One region of the Finegoldia sp. P2-F-LR genome, then DNA from elsewhere that is predicted to be linked to it. Evidence: a T-box and tRNA genes for the amino acid it is inferred to sense, from the RefSeq annotation. Region 1 holds a T-box; the other holds one or more tRNA genes.
What was found. The T-box of region 1 lies ahead of leuS (leucine--tRNA ligase). A T-box ahead of a tRNA ligase gene usually reads a tRNA of that ligase, here a tRNA-Leu.
Positions count from the first base shown of each region.

Region 2: it encodes a tRNA-Leu, which carries the amino acid that the T-box ahead of leuS (leucine--tRNA ligase) is inferred to sense. The anticodon was not compared.

Region 1 is NZ_JBRFJF010000012.1:53,661-62,072, reverse strand. It holds gene ACU68W_RS08155 (cell division protein FtsQ/DivIB) at 1-31, shown strand, start outside; gene ftsZ (cell division protein FtsZ) at 364-1,446, shown strand; gene nrdR (transcriptional regulator NrdR) at 1,446-1,898, shown strand; gene ACU68W_RS08140 (replication-associated recombination protein A) at 1,992-3,287, shown strand; gene asnS (asparagine--tRNA ligase) at 3,284-4,669, shown strand; T-box leader at 4,716-4,897, shown strand; gene leuS (leucine--tRNA ligase) at 4,935-7,343, shown strand; gene ACU68W_RS08125 (RrF2 family transcriptional regulator) at 7,450-7,857, shown strand; gene ACU68W_RS08120 (AI-2E family transporter) at 7,860-8,412, shown strand, end outside.
Region 2 is NZ_JBRFJF010000004.1:5,617-14,028, forward strand. It holds gene polA (DNA polymerase I) at 1-2,494, shown strand, start outside; gene coaE (dephospho-CoA kinase) at 2,481-3,089, shown strand; gene ACU68W_RS03195 (lytic transglycosylase domain-containing protein) at 3,086-3,727, shown strand; tRNA gene ACU68W_RS03200 (tRNA-Leu) at 3,756-3,841, shown strand; gene rsxC (electron transport complex subunit RsxC) at 3,870-5,198, shown strand; gene ACU68W_RS03210 (RnfABCDGE type electron transport complex subunit D) at 5,202-6,173, shown strand; gene ACU68W_RS03215 (FMN-binding protein) at 6,170-6,742, shown strand; gene rsxE (electron transport complex subunit RsxE) at 6,753-7,382, shown strand; gene ACU68W_RS03225 (electron transport complex protein RnfA) at 7,382-7,963, shown strand; gene ACU68W_RS03230 (RnfABCDGE type electron transport complex subunit B) at 7,974-8,412, shown strand, end outside.

The sequences.
Region 1 (8,412 bases):
GATAAAAGAAAATCCAGAACAAACTGAGTAATTACAGTTTTGGAGTTTGCCTTGTAAAAAAGATTTTATAAGATGCATAAAAAATATGGTGTATTTATAATACATTGGTGTATTATTAGTTTTATGATTTAAAAATTGCATCAAACTCAAAGAAAAAGTAATAAACTTCAAAAATGTTAAAGATACAAAACAAAATAGCTAAATGTAGCTGAAATTAATTAAATATAATAAAGATTATACTACAAGTACAAAACAAATGAGAAGCGAAAAAACGCTAAATGTCATTAAAAATATTGTTGAACTTGTAGTATAATTAAGTTAAAGAGATTAAAAGGAATTTTAATTACAAATTAGGAGGATGTTATGACTTTTGATATGGAACTAGAAGATAATGATTTAGCCAAAATCAAAGTAATTGGTGTTGGTGGCGGCGGAAATAACGCCGTAAAGAGAATGAAAGAAGAAGGTTTGCAAGGTGTAGAATTTGTTGCAGTTAATACTGACAAACAAATTTTAAATAATTTAGATATTAATACTAAATTGCAAATTGGAAGCAAGATTACAAAGGGTTTGGGAGCCGGAGCTAATCCTGCAGTTGGTATGAAAGCTGCTGAAGAAAGTAGAAACGAAATCGAAGAAGCACTTGACAAAACAGACATGGTATTTGTAACTGCTGGTATGGGTGGTGGAACTGGTACTGGTGCTGCACCAATAGTTGCACAAATCGCAAAAGAAAAAGGAATACTTACAGTTGGTGTTGTAACAAAACCATTTACATTCGAAGGAAGAAAAAGACAAATGCAAGCTGAACAAGGTATTGAAGCTTTGAAGGGAAAAGTTGATACTTTGGTAATTATTCCTAACGATAAATTGTTACAAATTTCAGACAAGAGAACTACAATGTCTGAAGCTTTCATGATGGCTGACGAAGTTCTTATGGATGGTATTCAAGGTATCTCTGATTTAATCGCTGTACCTAACTTAATTAACTTAGACTTTGCCGATGTTAGATCAATTATGCTAAACCAAGGAATTGCTCACATGGGTATTGGTAAAGCGAATGGAGACAACAGAGCTATGGAAGCTGCAAAACTTGCAGTTAAATCTCCATTATTAGAAACATCAATTGGAGGAGCAAAAGCTGTTTTGATTAATGTTACAGGAAAAGAATTAGGATTATTCGAAGTTAATGAAGCTGCGGAATTAATCAGAGAAGAAGTAGATCCAGACGCTAATATTATATTTGGTGCTGGTATTGATGAGTCTTTAGGTGACGATATCAAAATTACTGTAATTGCAACAGGATTTGATTCTGATAACCCAATGGCTAACAAATTAAAATCAAATAAAAAGTCTGATCCAGTTTCTCAAAAATCAGAAGAAACTTCTGAAAAAGATCACGACGATATAGAAATACCTTCATTCTTGAAGAGAAGAGGATTCTAATGAAATGTCCGTTCTGTAATGCATCTGATACAAAAGTTGTAGATACTAGAGCATCTGAAGACGACAAAATTGTTAGACGAAGGAGAGAATGTATTTCTTGCCACAAAAGATTTACTACTTATGAAAGATATGACTTTAATAATCTTACAGTGGTAAAAAAAGATAAAAACAGAGAAGCTTTTGATAGAGATAAAGTGTATCGTGGAATGAAAAAGTCTTGTGAAAAAAGACCTGTTCCAGATTCAGTGTTGCTTGAGGCTACTAAAGAGATAGAAGTTGAATTAACACATAGCAATAAAAGGGAGGTAGATTCATCTGAAATAGGTGAATTAATAATGAAAAAGCTTAAGAAAATTGACAAGGTTGCATATATTCGTTTTGCGTCTGTGTATAGAGAATTTACAGATGTTAAATCCTTTAACGAGGAAATATCAAAATTAGATAATGAATAAGGTCGGGTAAATATCCGACCTTTAATTTTTATTTAACGATATTTAATTTTTATGGTAAGATATAAATAAAATAAATGTTAAAGGGGAAATATTTTGGATTTATTTGAATATAATTTACAATTACAAAAAGAAAATAGTTCACCGTTAGCAAATAGACTCAGACCTAAAAGTTTGGATAAATATTTTGGACAATCTCACGTGGTTGGCGAAGGAAAGCTTTTGAATAGATTGATAAAGGCTGATAAAATTCCCTCTATGATTTTTTACGGACCACCTGGAACTGGAAAAACAACCTTGGCAGAAATAATTTCGAATCAAACTAATTCTTTATTCGAAAGATTATCTGCGATTTCAAGTGGCGTTAAAGATATTAGAGAAGTTATTTCAATTGCTAAGACTAATTTGAGCATGTATAACAAAAAAACTGTTTTGTTTATTGATGAAATTCATAGATTTAACAAATCACAACAAGACGCACTGTTAGGATATGTTGAAGATGGAACAATCACTTTGATAGGTGCCACAACAGAAAATCCGTTTTTCGAAGTGAACAAAGCTCTTTTATCGAGATGTCAAATTATCGAATTGAAACCGTTGACTGATACAGATATTAGAAACATCATAGAAAACGCACTTACAGAAGATAAAAAGCTAAGAGAAATGAATATTCAAATATATGAAAAAGCAATTGATGTTCTCGTAAATTCTGCAAATGGGGATGCGAGAAGTGCATTGAATGCTCTAGAGATTGCAATCGAGAGCACAGATCAAGTTAATGGTTGCTTAATTATAGATGAAGATGCGATAAAAAATTCGGTATTTAAACCTGTGCTGAAATATGACAAAGAAGAAGATCACTATAATGTTATATCGGCATTTATTAAATCTATGAGAGGTTCTGATATTGATGCAGCTTTGTATTACTTAGCAAGAATGATTGAAAGTGGAGAAGATCCTAAATTTATTGCTAGAAGAATGGTGATTTTTGCATCAGAAGATATTGGACTAGCAAATCCAGAAGCTTTGACTGTAGCTATTAATGTGTTCAATGCAGTTAATTTAATAGGGTTACCAGAATGTAGGATAAATTTATCGAATGGTGTAATTTATCTTGCATCAAGCGAAAAATCTAATACGTCTTATGTCGCAATTGACAAGGCTTTGGAAGATATTCGCCAAAACAAGATTTACGATGTTCCTAGTCATTTAAAAGACGATCATTATGATGGGGCAAAATCGTTGGATAGAGGTCTAGGATACAAATATCCGCATAGTGACGATTCGTATCAACAATATTTACCTGACGAATTAAAAAATCAAAAATATTACGATCCAAAAGATATTGGATATGAAAGCAAAATATATAAAAAAACGAGGAGTAAAAAATGATATTAATTAGAGATTTAATTAAAGATTACGAAAAATATTCTAACAAAGAAGTTGAAGTTGGAGGTTGGATTAAAAACTCAAGATTTAGTAAGAATGTTGGATTTATTGAACTAAACGACGGAACTTTCTTCAATCCAGTTCAAATAGTAGTAGGAAAAGATAATGAAGATTTTGAAAAGTGTGAAAAGTTAAAATTAAGCTCAGCAATTATTGTCGTAGGTAAATTAGTTTTGACTCCAAATTCTAAACAACCTTTTGAAATTCAAGCAGAAAAAATTATAGTTGAAGGGGAATCTACAGATGATTATCCACTTCAAAAGAAGAGACATACTTTTGAATTTTTGAGAACAATATTACATTTAAGACCAAGAACAAATACATTTAATGCTGTATTTAGAGTTAGAAGTAGATTGGCATTTGCTATTCATAAATTCTTTAATGAAAGAGGATTTGTATATGTTCATACTCCAATAATAACAGGTAGTGATGCTGAAGGCGCTGGAGAAATGTTCAGAGTTACAACATTAGATTTAGATAATATTCCAAAAGATGACGATGGAAATGTTGATTTTTCACAAGATTTCTTCTCAAAATCTACTAACTTAACTGTAAGCGGTCAATTACAAGCAGAAGCTTACGCATTAGCATTTAGAAATGTGTATACATTTGGACCAACTTTCAGAAGTGAACACTCTAATACTCCTAGACATGCTGCAGAATTCTGGATGATGGAACCTGAAATATGTTTTGCTGATTTGGATGATGTATGCAATTTGGCTGAAGATATGGTTAGATATATCATAAAAGATGTTATGGAAAATTGTGAAGAAGAAATTAAATTCTTCAACAGTTTTGTAGACAAGAACTTAATTGAAAGATTAACAAAAGTTGCCAATAAATCATTCAAAAAATTAACTTATACTGAAGCTGTTGAAATTTTACAAAAATCAGGAGAAAAATTTGAATATCCTGTTGAATGGGGAATGGATTTACAAACAGAACACGAAAAATATTTGAGTGAAAAAGTTGTTGACGGGCCGGTATTTGTTACTGATTATCCAAAAGAAATCAAGGCATTCTACATGAGACTTAACGACGACAACAAAACAGTTGCGGCAACAGATCTTTTAGTCCCAGGAATTGGTGAATTAATTGGTGGAAGTCAAAGAGAAGAAAGATACGAATTGTTGGATAAGAAAATGAATGAATTAGGATTCAATAAAGAAGAATACAAATGGTATCTTGATTTAAGAAAATACGGCGGAGTTAAACACGGTGGATTTGGTTTAGGTTTTGAAAGAATGGTTATGTATATGACAGGAATGTCTAACATAAGAGATGTCATTCCATTCCCTAGAACTGTTGGACATTGTGAATACTAATATTGAATTTAATTCTGTTATGTGATATCATAATAGTAAGTTTTTATAATAATATTTGAATAAAAGTAGTAAATAATTAAAAATTTTCAGAGAATTGGTGGTTGGTGCGAAACAATATTTGAGATTATTGAACTTGTTTATTGATAGAATATTCGTATATCTGCGTTAAAGATTTGAGTGGGATTAACCAATAAGAGTGGTACCGCGGAATTTTATTTCGTCTCTTCTTTGTAAGAGGCGAATTTTTTATTATTTGGAGGTAAAAATGGATAGATATAATCCGAATTCAATTGAGAAAAAGTGGCAAAAATATTGGGAAGAAAACAAAACCTTTAAGACTTCTGATGATAAGTCAAAAGAAAAATTCTACGCTTTAGTAGAGTTTCCTTATCCTTCTGGACAAGGACTACACGTAGGCCATCCAAGACCATACACTGCATTGGATATCGTTTCAAGAAAAAGAAGAATGCAAGGATATAATGTTTTGTATCCAATGGGTTGGGATGCATTTGGACTTCCTACAGAAAATTTTGCTATTAAAAATAAGATAAGACCTGAAATTGTTACAGAAAATAACATCAAAAACTTCAAAAGACAGATGCAATCAATCGGTTTTTCTTTTGATTGGGACAGAGAAATAAACACAACAGACCCAGATTACTATAAATGGACTCAATGGATTTTCATCCAAATGTTTAAAAAAGGACTTGCATATAAAAAAGAAATGCCTATTAACTGGTGTCCTTCATGTAAGACAGGACTTGCAAATGAGGAAGTAATAAACGGTCATTGCGAAAGATGTGGTGGAGAAGTAATCAGAAAAGTTAAGAATCAATGGATGCTTAAAATAACTGAATACGCTGATAGACTTATAGATGATTTAAAAGATGTTGATTATTTGGATAGAATAAAATCTCAACAAATAAACTGGATTGGAAGATCATACGGTGCAGAAATTAAATTCTCATTAAAAGAAGTTGACGAAAAAATTACTGTTTTTACAACAAGAGCAGATACTATATTTGGTGCAACTTACATGGTTATTTCTGTTGATCATCCTTTGATTGAAAAATATAGTGATCAAATTAAAAATATCGAAGAAATTAGAAGCTACAGACAAGAAGTAGCTAAGAAATCGGAATTGGAAAGAACAGATTTATCCAAAGAAAAGACAGGATACAAAATTGATGGATTAACAGCGATTAATCCTTTGACTAATAAAGAAATTCCAGTTTATGTATCAGATTATGTATTGATGACTTATGGAACAGGCGCTATTATGGCAGTTCCTGCTCACGACGACAGAGACTATGAATTTGCTAAAAAATTTAACATTGAAATGATTCCTGTAATTGAAGGATCTGACATAGAAAATTCTGCATTCACCGAAACAAACGAAGGAAATCTTATTAATTCTGAATTTTTGAATGGCTTGAGTGTAAACGAAGCAAAACAAAAAATGTATGAATACATTGAAGAAAAAGAAATAGGTCACAAGAAGACAAACTATAAATTAAGAGATTGGGTTTTTTCTAGACAAAGATATTGGGGAGAACCAATTCCATTGGTTTATTGTGAACATTGTGGATGGGTTCCTTTGGAAGAAAAAGATTTACCATTAGTATTGCCTAAGGTTGATAATTATGAACCAACAGATAATGGAGAATCACCACTATCAAATATAGATGAATTTGTTCACACAAAATGTCCAAAATGCGGTAGAGATGCTGTAAGAGAAACTGATACTATGCCACAATGGGCAGGATCTTCTTGGTATTATTTGAGATATACTGATCCTCATAATGGTGAAGCGATAGCAAGTAAAGAAAACTTAGACTATTATGTTCCAGTTGACTGGTATAACGGTGGGATGGAACACACTACACTTCACTTATTGTATTCAAGATTTTGGCACAAATTCTTGTATGATATTGGAGTAGTTCCTACAAAAGAACCATATATGAAGAGGACTAGCCATGGAATGATTTTAGGTGACAACAACGAAAAAATGAGTAAGTCTCGTGGTAATGTTGTAAACCCAGATGATATCGTCAGAGATTTTGGTGCAGATACTTTGAGATGTTATGAAATGTTCATTGGAGATTTCGAAAAATCAGCTCCTTGGTCTGAAAATGGAGTTAAAGGTTGTAGAAAATTCTTAGATAAAGTATGGAGAACACAAGAATTAGTAGATGAAGATTCTAATTTTGAAAAAATGGAAACTTTAACGCATCAAACTATTAAAAAAGTAAGTGAAGATTATGAAAATTTAAAATTTAATACAGCGATCGCTCAGCTTATGACATTATTGAATGAATTCAACAACTTAGATAAAATTTCTAATGAACAATATAAGATATTCTTGATATTATTAAATCCTGTTTGCCCTCATATAACAGAAGAAATTTGGCAAAGAATGGGATATGAAGGATATGTTCACGAAGCTAGTTGGCCAGAATATGATGAATCAAAGACTATATTAGATGTAATAGAACTTCCTATACAAGTAAATGGTAAGTTAAGAACAACTGTAGAGATAGGTAGAGATGCTTCTGAAGATGAAGTTTTTGAGAAAGCTATCAAGGATGATGTTGTAGCAAAATATCTTGAAGAAGGAAATGTAGTTAAGAAAATTTATGTAAAAGGTAGAATTTTTAATATAATTGTTAAATAATTTTGGTAATAGTAGATTGAGTTTTCTTAATCTACTATTATTATTGCAATAGGATATTTACACAACTATTTTACTATGATAAAATTTATCATAAATAGGAGGGCTTATGAGATTATCTACGAGAGGAAGATACGGGCTTGCGGCCATGATATATTTAGGCAAAAAATATGGAGATAATCCTGTTAGTTTAAATGAAATATCTAAAGCCACAGGACTTAGTAATAATTATTTAGAACAACTTATACGAGAATTGAAAAAACAAGATTTGGTGATTTCAGTTAGAGGTGTGCAAGGTGGTTATTTATTGAAAAAATCTCCAAAAGAAATTTCAGTAGCTGAAATTTTGGAGTGTTTAGAAGAGTTTTTTGGAGTGACAGAATGCTCTGTAGTTCCAGGACTTTGTTCAAGAGAAGACACTTGTCCATCTAGGCTTATTTGGACTCAAATGCACGATGATATGATTAACAGTATAAAAAACGTGAGTTTGCAAGATTTAATTAGCAAAGAGAAATAGATATGCTTATTAATTCTGAATTTTTGCGAAATGCATTAATATTTATAACTATTATTTTCATGGTTTTTGGAACTTATTTTCTGATTACTGTGGGAAATAGTAAAGTAGACGAAAAATACAAAATTGTATTTAATTTTCATAAAATAAAAAAGACTACAATACTAATACTTATATTGCTGGGAATCGCAGCTTTATTTTCAAAATATCCAATCATATATCATACAATTAATACTTTATTGATAGGAATAGTGCTTTCATATATTATAAATCCTTTGGTAAAATATATTGAAAAAAAAGGAGTTAAAAGGTCAATAGCTATTTTAATCATTTACGTTATAGTAATCCTCTTGATTATTTTATTGGGGATGATTGTCGTTCCACAAACTATACAACAAATTAAAAAAATGATAATAAGCTTACCTGGCTTTATGTCGGATATTTCTGTGAAATTAAATGCTATCAACAATAAAATATTTAAGGAATATCCTAACGTTAGCAAAATTATGTCCAATGCAATGCAAACAATTAACCAAAAGCTTGGAACTATCCAAACTT
Region 2 (8,412 bases), on a different contig from region 1:
TATGGGAAAAATCAATCCAGATCTTGTAGTTGTGTGTTTTGATAGAAAAGAACCAACTTTCAGACACGAAAAATATTCTGAATACAAGGGAAATCGTCAAGAAACTCCAGAAGAATTAATCGGCCAATTCGATATGTTAAAAGAATTGTTGAAAGCGATGGGGGTTTCATACATTGATTTGAAAGGATATGAAGCAGACGACATCGCAGGAACATTGGCAAAACAAGCTTCATCAAAAGATTACGATGTGTATTTGTTGACTGGTGACAAGGATTATTTGCAACTTATTGACGACAACACAAAAGTTGTCCTTACAAAAAGAGGAATCACCGAAACAAAAATCTACGATGTAGATGCTTTGAAAGAAGAATACGGAATTACGCCTAAACAAATGATTGATTTGAAAGGTTTGATGGGAGATAAATCGGACAATATTCCAGGAATTGATGGAGTTGGAGAAAAGACTGCGCTTAAATACATTCAAAAATATGGAAGTATTGAAGGATTGTACGAGCATGTCGATGAAATTTCCGGCAAGAAAACTAAGCAAAAAGTCATTGATGGAGAAGACATTGCATATTTGAGTAGAGAACTTGGAACGATTAATACAGATGTTCCTGAAGATTTAATGGGATTTGGAATCGAGGATTGTACTATAAAAGAAGCTGACAATGATCATCTGATTGAAGTCCTTACTAAACTTGAATTCAACAGTTTTATCAAAAAACTTCCAAACGAAGAATCCAATGAAAAGTTCGAATATGAAAACTTAGATGGAAAAGTAGATGAAATTAAAGCTTATATTAAAGAGAACAAAAAGTTTACTTTTGCATTGTTCAATGATGATTATTATGTGGACAATGAGCCTGTGATTTTTGCTATTTACACTGACAAGGTGTACATTACAAGAAACGTAGATCTTGTAGAATTATTCAAGGAAGAATTCGAATCGAAAGATATCAACAAGCTTTCATTTGATATAAAACCATGTATTTATCATTTGATGCGATATGGTATTGACATTTCGTACAATTATGATGATGTCGTTATAATAGAATACTTGCTCGATCCATCCAAGACAAGTTATAGCATGGAAAGATCTGACCCTAAAGTTATCGGATATGATTTCAAGCCGCTTGAAGATATTACAGGAAAAGGCAAATCCAAGAAGACTATTTTGGAATCTGACGAGAAAGAAATCGACAATTACGTTGTGAAATACATGATGTTCACGAACAAATTATACGAAAAGATTTCGGAAATAGAAGAAGAAGATATGATGCATCTGTACAGAGATGTTGAAATTCCTTTGATAAAAGTGTTGTGCGACATGGAATTTACAGGAGTTTGTGTCAAAAAAGAAACTTTGGTTGAGATGGGAGAACTTTTCGAAGACGAGATAAAATCAATTGAAGACAGCGTTGAAGAACTTATCGGAAAGAAAATCAACATCAACTCATCAAAGCAATTGGCAGAAGTGTTGTTTGAAGATTTAGAGCTTCCTGTGATAAAAAAGAACAAGACAGGCCCATCGACAGACCAAGAAGTTTTGGAAGCTTTAAGTGGAAGACACGAAATCATCGACTACATTTTAAGATATCGAACAATTACGAAACTTAAAACAACATATATCGATGGAATGGTGGATTTAATCAAGGAAGACGGCAAAATCCACACGACTTTCCAACAAACTATCGCACAAACTGGAAGAATTAGCTCTACTAATCCTAACTTGCAAAATATTCCTATAAGAACTGAAGAAGGAAGATTAATTAGAAAAGCATTTGTTCCAAGCGAAGGAAATATGCTGTTGGATGCGGATTATTCACAAATTGAGCTTAGAGTGTTGGCTGATTTGGCAAATGATGAGGTTATGATTGATGCATTCAAGCATGGTGCAGACATTCACAGAAAAACTGCCAGCGAAGTGTTCAAGGTTGATTTTGATAAGGTAACATCACTTCAAAGATCCAACGCAAAGGCTGTAAACTTCGGTATTGTTTACGGAATTGGAGATTATTCTTTGAGTAAAGATTTGCACATAACTAGAAAAGAAGCCAAAGAATACATCGAAAATTATTTGGACACTTACAAAGGTATCAAACAATACATGGAAGATATAGTTGCAATTGGCAAGGAAAAAGGCTACGTTGAAACTATTATGAACAGAAGAAGATACATTCCAGAATTGAAATCCAAAAACTACAATGTTAGAAGTTTTGGGGAACGTGTGGCACTTAACACGCCAATCCAAGGATCAGCAGCGGATATCATCAAAGTTGCAATGGTCAAATTCTACAATAGATTGAACGAAGAAAAACTTAAAGCAAAATTGATTTTGCAGGTTCACGATGAGCTTATTGTTGATTGTCCAAAAGACGAACGAGAAAAAGTTCTTGAAATAATGAAAGATGTCATGACACATGCTGTTGATTTGAAAGTCGATATGAAGATTGATGTAAACAGTGCAGATAATTGGTATGATGCAAAATAAAAAAATCATCGTAGTTTGTGGAAATATCGCAAGCGGGAAAAGTACGGTGTGCAGAAGAATTAGAGAAAAAGGCTTTGTTGTAATAGATTTGGATGAGATTACTCACCAAATCTATGAGCAAGGTACAGATCTTTATTACAAGCTTATTGATGAGTTTGGAAAAGGAATTTTAGATGAAAATTCTGACATAGATAGAAAAAAACTTTCCAAACTTGTATTTAATTCAAAAACATTATTAAAAAAGCTTGAAGAATTGACACATACTGATATAATATTAAGAGTAGTAAAAAGAATTAAGAAGGAAAAGTCTGATTTGATTTTTCTAGAAATTTCTATGTATTTGGAAAGCAAAAATTTGGTTGACAAATATATCAACGTCGATGAAGATTGGGTAGTTGTAGCTGATAGGGACATTAGAATTCAAAGAATAATCGATAGAAACAACTTTGATTACGATACTGCGGTTACAAGAATTAATTCTCAGCTAGATTATGAGAAAAGAATTAATGAATTTGACGAAGTTATTGTAAACAACACGTCTGAATCAGATTTAATACTCAAAGTTGACGAACTAATAGATAGGAAAAAATTATGAAATTTATTAAAAGATTTTTAATCACGATTATTTCTATTATTGTGATTGTGTTTTTAGTTGGATTTGGCGTGAGCGCTTACTCTACAGTGACAAGGCCAGTTAAATATGTCGATTTAGTTAATACATACTCAAAAGAATACAACGTTGATCCACTTTTGGTTATGAGTGTCATTAAAGTTGAATCTAACTTTGATCCAAGTGTAAAATCAAAGGCTGGAGCTTTGGGGCTTATGCAATTGATGCCAGACACTGCTGAAAGTATTAACAATATGAGAAATACTTACTTTACAGTGGATGATTTGAAAAAACCTGACAAAAACATCGAAATGGGTACTGCATATTTATCGTACTTGTTGCATCATTTCAAAAACCACGATTTGGCGATTGCAGCTTACAATGGTGGGATAGGAAATGTAAAAGAATGGTTGTCGAACGAATCTTTTTCAAAAGATGGTCAAACTTTAGACGATATTCCATCTTCTGAGACGAAATATTACGTTGTAAAGGTTGAAAACCAATACAATATTTACAAAATTTTCTACGAAGATACTAAGCTAGAAGAAAATATGCACAAAAGTTTCAAGGTTTGGGCGAAAAACTACATTAAATTAATCAAAAATATTATTAATAAATATTAAAAGGCCTTTTTATAAAGGTCTTTATCACGCAGGGGTGGTGGAATGGTAGACACGCTGTCTTGAGGGGGCAGTGGGAGTAATCCCGTAAGAGTTCAAGTCTCTTTCTCTGCACCATTTTTTATTTTATTAAAGGGGTGAAAAAATGAGTTTAGAAAATCTGACTTTTAAAGGCGGATTTCACATGGATGACCATAAATCCTACACTCAAAATTGTCCTTTAGATACAAATTTTGAACCTAAAATGGTTTACATCCCATTGCATCAACACATTGGTGCGCCTTGTACACCTATAGTAAAAGTAGGCGACGAGGTTAAAGTGGGCCAAAAAATTGGTGAATCTAAAGCGACTATTTCAGCGCCTGTTCACAGTTCAGTTAGTGGAAAGGTTATGAAAATTGAGCAAATGGTATTGTCAAATGGTCAAAAGGGTGAAGTCGTAGTAATCGAATCAGACGGTTTAAACGAGTTAGGATACACTGAAACAAATGATGATTTTACACAATTATCAAAAGAAGTTATCCTAGAGAGAATAAAAGAAGCTGGTATAGTAGGTTTGGGTGGAGCAGGATTCCCTACACATCTTAAGATGAATAAAAAACCCGATGTAAAAATCGAGCAAGTTATCTTAAACGGGGCAGAATGTGAACCTTATTTAACTAGTGACCAACTTAACATGGAATTATATCCTCAAAAAGCTATCGGTGGATTGAAAATTATCATGAAATTGATGGATTGCGACAAAGGATACATAGGGGTTGAGGATAACAAACAAAAAGCTATCGGAATTTTGAAAAATGCCGCTAAGGATGAGAAAAATATTTCGATTTGCTCTGTTAAAACAAAATACCCACAAGGGGACGAAAGAAGACTTATCAATGCAATTACTGGTAAGAAGATTTCGAAAGCTCAAAGATCAAACGAAAGAGGAGTTCAAGGTTTGAATATTTCAAGTGCTATGGCGATTTACGATGCTGTAGTTCATAGTATTCCTTTGACTCATAGAATTGTGACAATGACAGGTTCAGCTATCAAAGAACCTAAAAATATATACGTTCCAGTAGGTACTAAATTCAAAGATTTAGTAGATTATTGCGACGGATTCAAAGAAACACCATATAAGATTGTAGTTGGTGGACCTATGATGGGTGCTTGCCAATACAATTTGGAAGCTCCAACTGTTAAAACAACAGGTGGAATTATTTGCATGAACGAAAAAGATGCAACTCTTGCTTCTCCAGAACCTTGTATTAAATGTGCTAAGTGCGTGGATGTATGTCCTATCGGCTTATTACCATTGTTCTTACAATTAAAATCATTGAATGGTGATTTTGAAGGAGCAGAAAAAATGCATTTGAATGATTGTATCGAATGTGGTACTTGCAGCTATATTTGTCCATCAAACAGACCATTAGTTGAAGCAATTGTACACGCAAAGACTCAATTAAAAGCACAACAAAGGAAAAGGGGATAGTCTATGGAAAATAAAGAAATTATACAAAAAGAATACGACTTATCTCATTTAATCGTAGAAGCTGCTCCTCATCAAAGAAGTGCAGTATCTATTCAAAGAATTATGCTTGATGTTATCATCGCTTTAATTCCTGCTTTGATAGTGAGTGTTTACGAATTCGGAATGAGAAGTTTAGTTTTGGTATTATCAGCAGTTATAGCTTGTGTATTATCAGAATATTGTTATCAAAAAATAATGAAACAACCTTCTACAATTAGCGATTTATCAGCTGTTGTAACAGGTATGCTTTTAGCTTACAACGTTCCAGTTACTTTGCCAATTCCAATGATCATCATAGGATCGGTATTTTCAATCATAATTGTAAAACAATTATTTGGAGGAATTGGTTCAAACTTCATGAACCCTGCATTAGCAGGACGTGCTTTCTTGATGGCAAGTTGGGCACAAGCAATGAGTAACTACACTGCTCCACTAACACAAAAAGCAGTGGACGCTGAAAGTTATGCGACAGTTTTATCAGGTGGTCAACCAGTTGGTTTTATGAATGCCATCATAGGACACATGGGTGGTACAATCGGGGAAGTAAGTGCAATAGCATTACTTATCGGTGTAGCTTATCTATTATACAGAAGAGTAATCAATCTTAGAATTCCATTAGTTTACATCGCAACAACATTTGTTACATTACTTGTTTGCGGCGTGGGAATTCAAGATGCTTGCATGAACATATTTATTGGTGGTTTAATCTTGGGTGCATTCTACATGGCTACAGATTATTCAACTAGTCCAGTTACTCCAAAAGGACAAATTATATTTGCAATTGGTTGTGGTTTCTTTACAGCGATCATAAGACAATTTGGTAACCTTCCAGAAGGTGTATCTTATGCGATAATCTTCATGAACTGTGCTGTACCATTTATCGATCAATATACAGTTCCAACACCAATTGGTAGAGGAGGTAAACAAGGAATATGAGAAGTTCAATAAATTTAGCTATTAGATTGTTCGTAATAACAGCAATAAGTGCGTTAGTGCTTGCATTTGCAAACCAAGTTACAGAACCGATTATCGAAGCTAAGAGATTAGAAAATTATAAAAAATCTTTGAAAGTAGCTTTTCCTGAAGCGGAATCTTTTAAACCACTTGATGAAGCAAAAATTAAAGATTTGAAAGCAAAAGACGAAAATTTAGATGACGTACAAGAAGCTATCAAAGGTGGAAAACCTGTAGGTCATGTATACAAAGCAATTGGAGCTGGTGGATATTCAGGAAATGTTGTTTTCGTAGTTGGTGTAGACAATGAGAACAAAATCGTTGGATATTCAATTCTTGAATCACAAGAAACTCCAGGAATTGGAAGTAGAATTGGAGATCCAGAATTCGTAGATTCAGTTATTGGGAAATCTATGGAAAAAGAAATATCAGCTGTGAAAAAACCTGAAGCTGACAACGAAATTCAAGCTCTAAGTGGTGCGACTTATTCCACTACAGCAGCCAAAAACGCATTGAACGTATCTCAAAAAGCTAATGCGGGATTAAAATAGGAGGGAAATTATGGAAAAAGGTAAAGCGGCTAAAGTTTTCAAAAGCAGCATTCTTAAGAACAACCCAGTTTTAATCCAATTGGTAGGTTTGTGTTCTGTACTGGGTGTATCAACATCTGTAGAAAATGCAATTGGTATGACTGCGGCGTTCGCATTTGTTTTGATTTGTTCAAACATAGTAATATCATTACTTAGAAATTTTATTCCGGATAAAGTAAGAATTCCGGCATATATAGTTGTAATCGCAACATTCGTAACATTAGTTTCAATGATGCTTCAAGCATTTGTTCCAGCATTATACACTTCATTAGGAGCATTCGTTCCTCTAATCGTTGTAAACTGTATAATCTTAGCGAGAGCCGAATCTTTCGCATCTAAAAATGGCGTATTCTTATCATTGTTAGATGGTATCTCAAATGCATTGGGATATGGTATTGTAATCGTATTGGTTGCATTCATCAGAGAGTTATTAGGTTCAGGAAAAATCTTAGGTAAACTTGTAATAGGAGATATTCCTCCAATTGGTATTATGTCAGCAGCTCCAGGAGCATTCATAGTACTTGGAATATTGTTAGCTACTTACAATTCTTTCTTATCAAGACAAGAAAGAAAGAAGAACAATATGAGAGGTGAAGACTAATGTTAGCAAATATATTTAAAATAATAGTTCTTTACTTATTAGTAAACAACTACATATTTGGTCAATTCTTAGGACTTTGCCCATTGATAGGTGTATCTTCAAAAACAGAAACAGCTATTGGTATGGGTATGGCAGTATTCTTTGTAATCACAATAGCATCTGTCGTTACTTACGTTCTACAAATTCAAATACTAGAAAGATTTCACATTGAATACTTACAAACGATAGTGTTCATATTGGTTATTGCGACATTGGTACAATTCGTAGAAATGGCATTAAAGAAAATGAGTCCAAACTTGTACTCCGCACTTGGTGTGTTTTTGCCTCTTATAACTACAAACTGTATAGTATTGGGTGTTGCATTAGCAAACGTAAAAGAAAAATACAACTTAATTGAAACATTAGCAAGTGCTATTGGTGCTTCACTAGGTTTCATTTTAGCGATAACTTTATTAGCTGCAATCAGAGAAAGAATCGCATTGAACAAAAATATTCCTGAAAGTTTTAAAGGTGTACCAATCGCATTTATTACTATTGGATTAATGGCGATGACATTCTTCGGATTCGGCGGATTGGTATAGGAGGTAATAAATGACAATTTTAACTCCATTTATAATCTTAGGAGCACTAGGAATTTTATTTGCATTGCTTTTGGGTTTTGCATCTAAAAAATTCGAAGTTCAAGTTGATAGAAGAGTACTTAAAGTAAGAGAAATGTTACCTGGCGCAAACTGTGGTGCCTGTGGATTTCCAGGTTGCGATGGACTTGCAGATGCCATCGTAAACAAAGGAGCACCTTGTAATTCTTGTCCAGTTGGTGGAAAAGAAACTGCCGACAAACTAGCAGCATTCATGGGAGCTGATGCAGTAGATTCTGCAAAGCAAGTTGCATGTGTAATGTGCCAAGGAACTCCAGAATACGCTACTGAAAAATTCAAATACAAAGGTATTATGGATTGTAGAGTTAACCACAATCTTCAAGGTGGAAGCAAAACTTGTCCAGACGGATGTTTGGGTTGCGGAAGCTGTG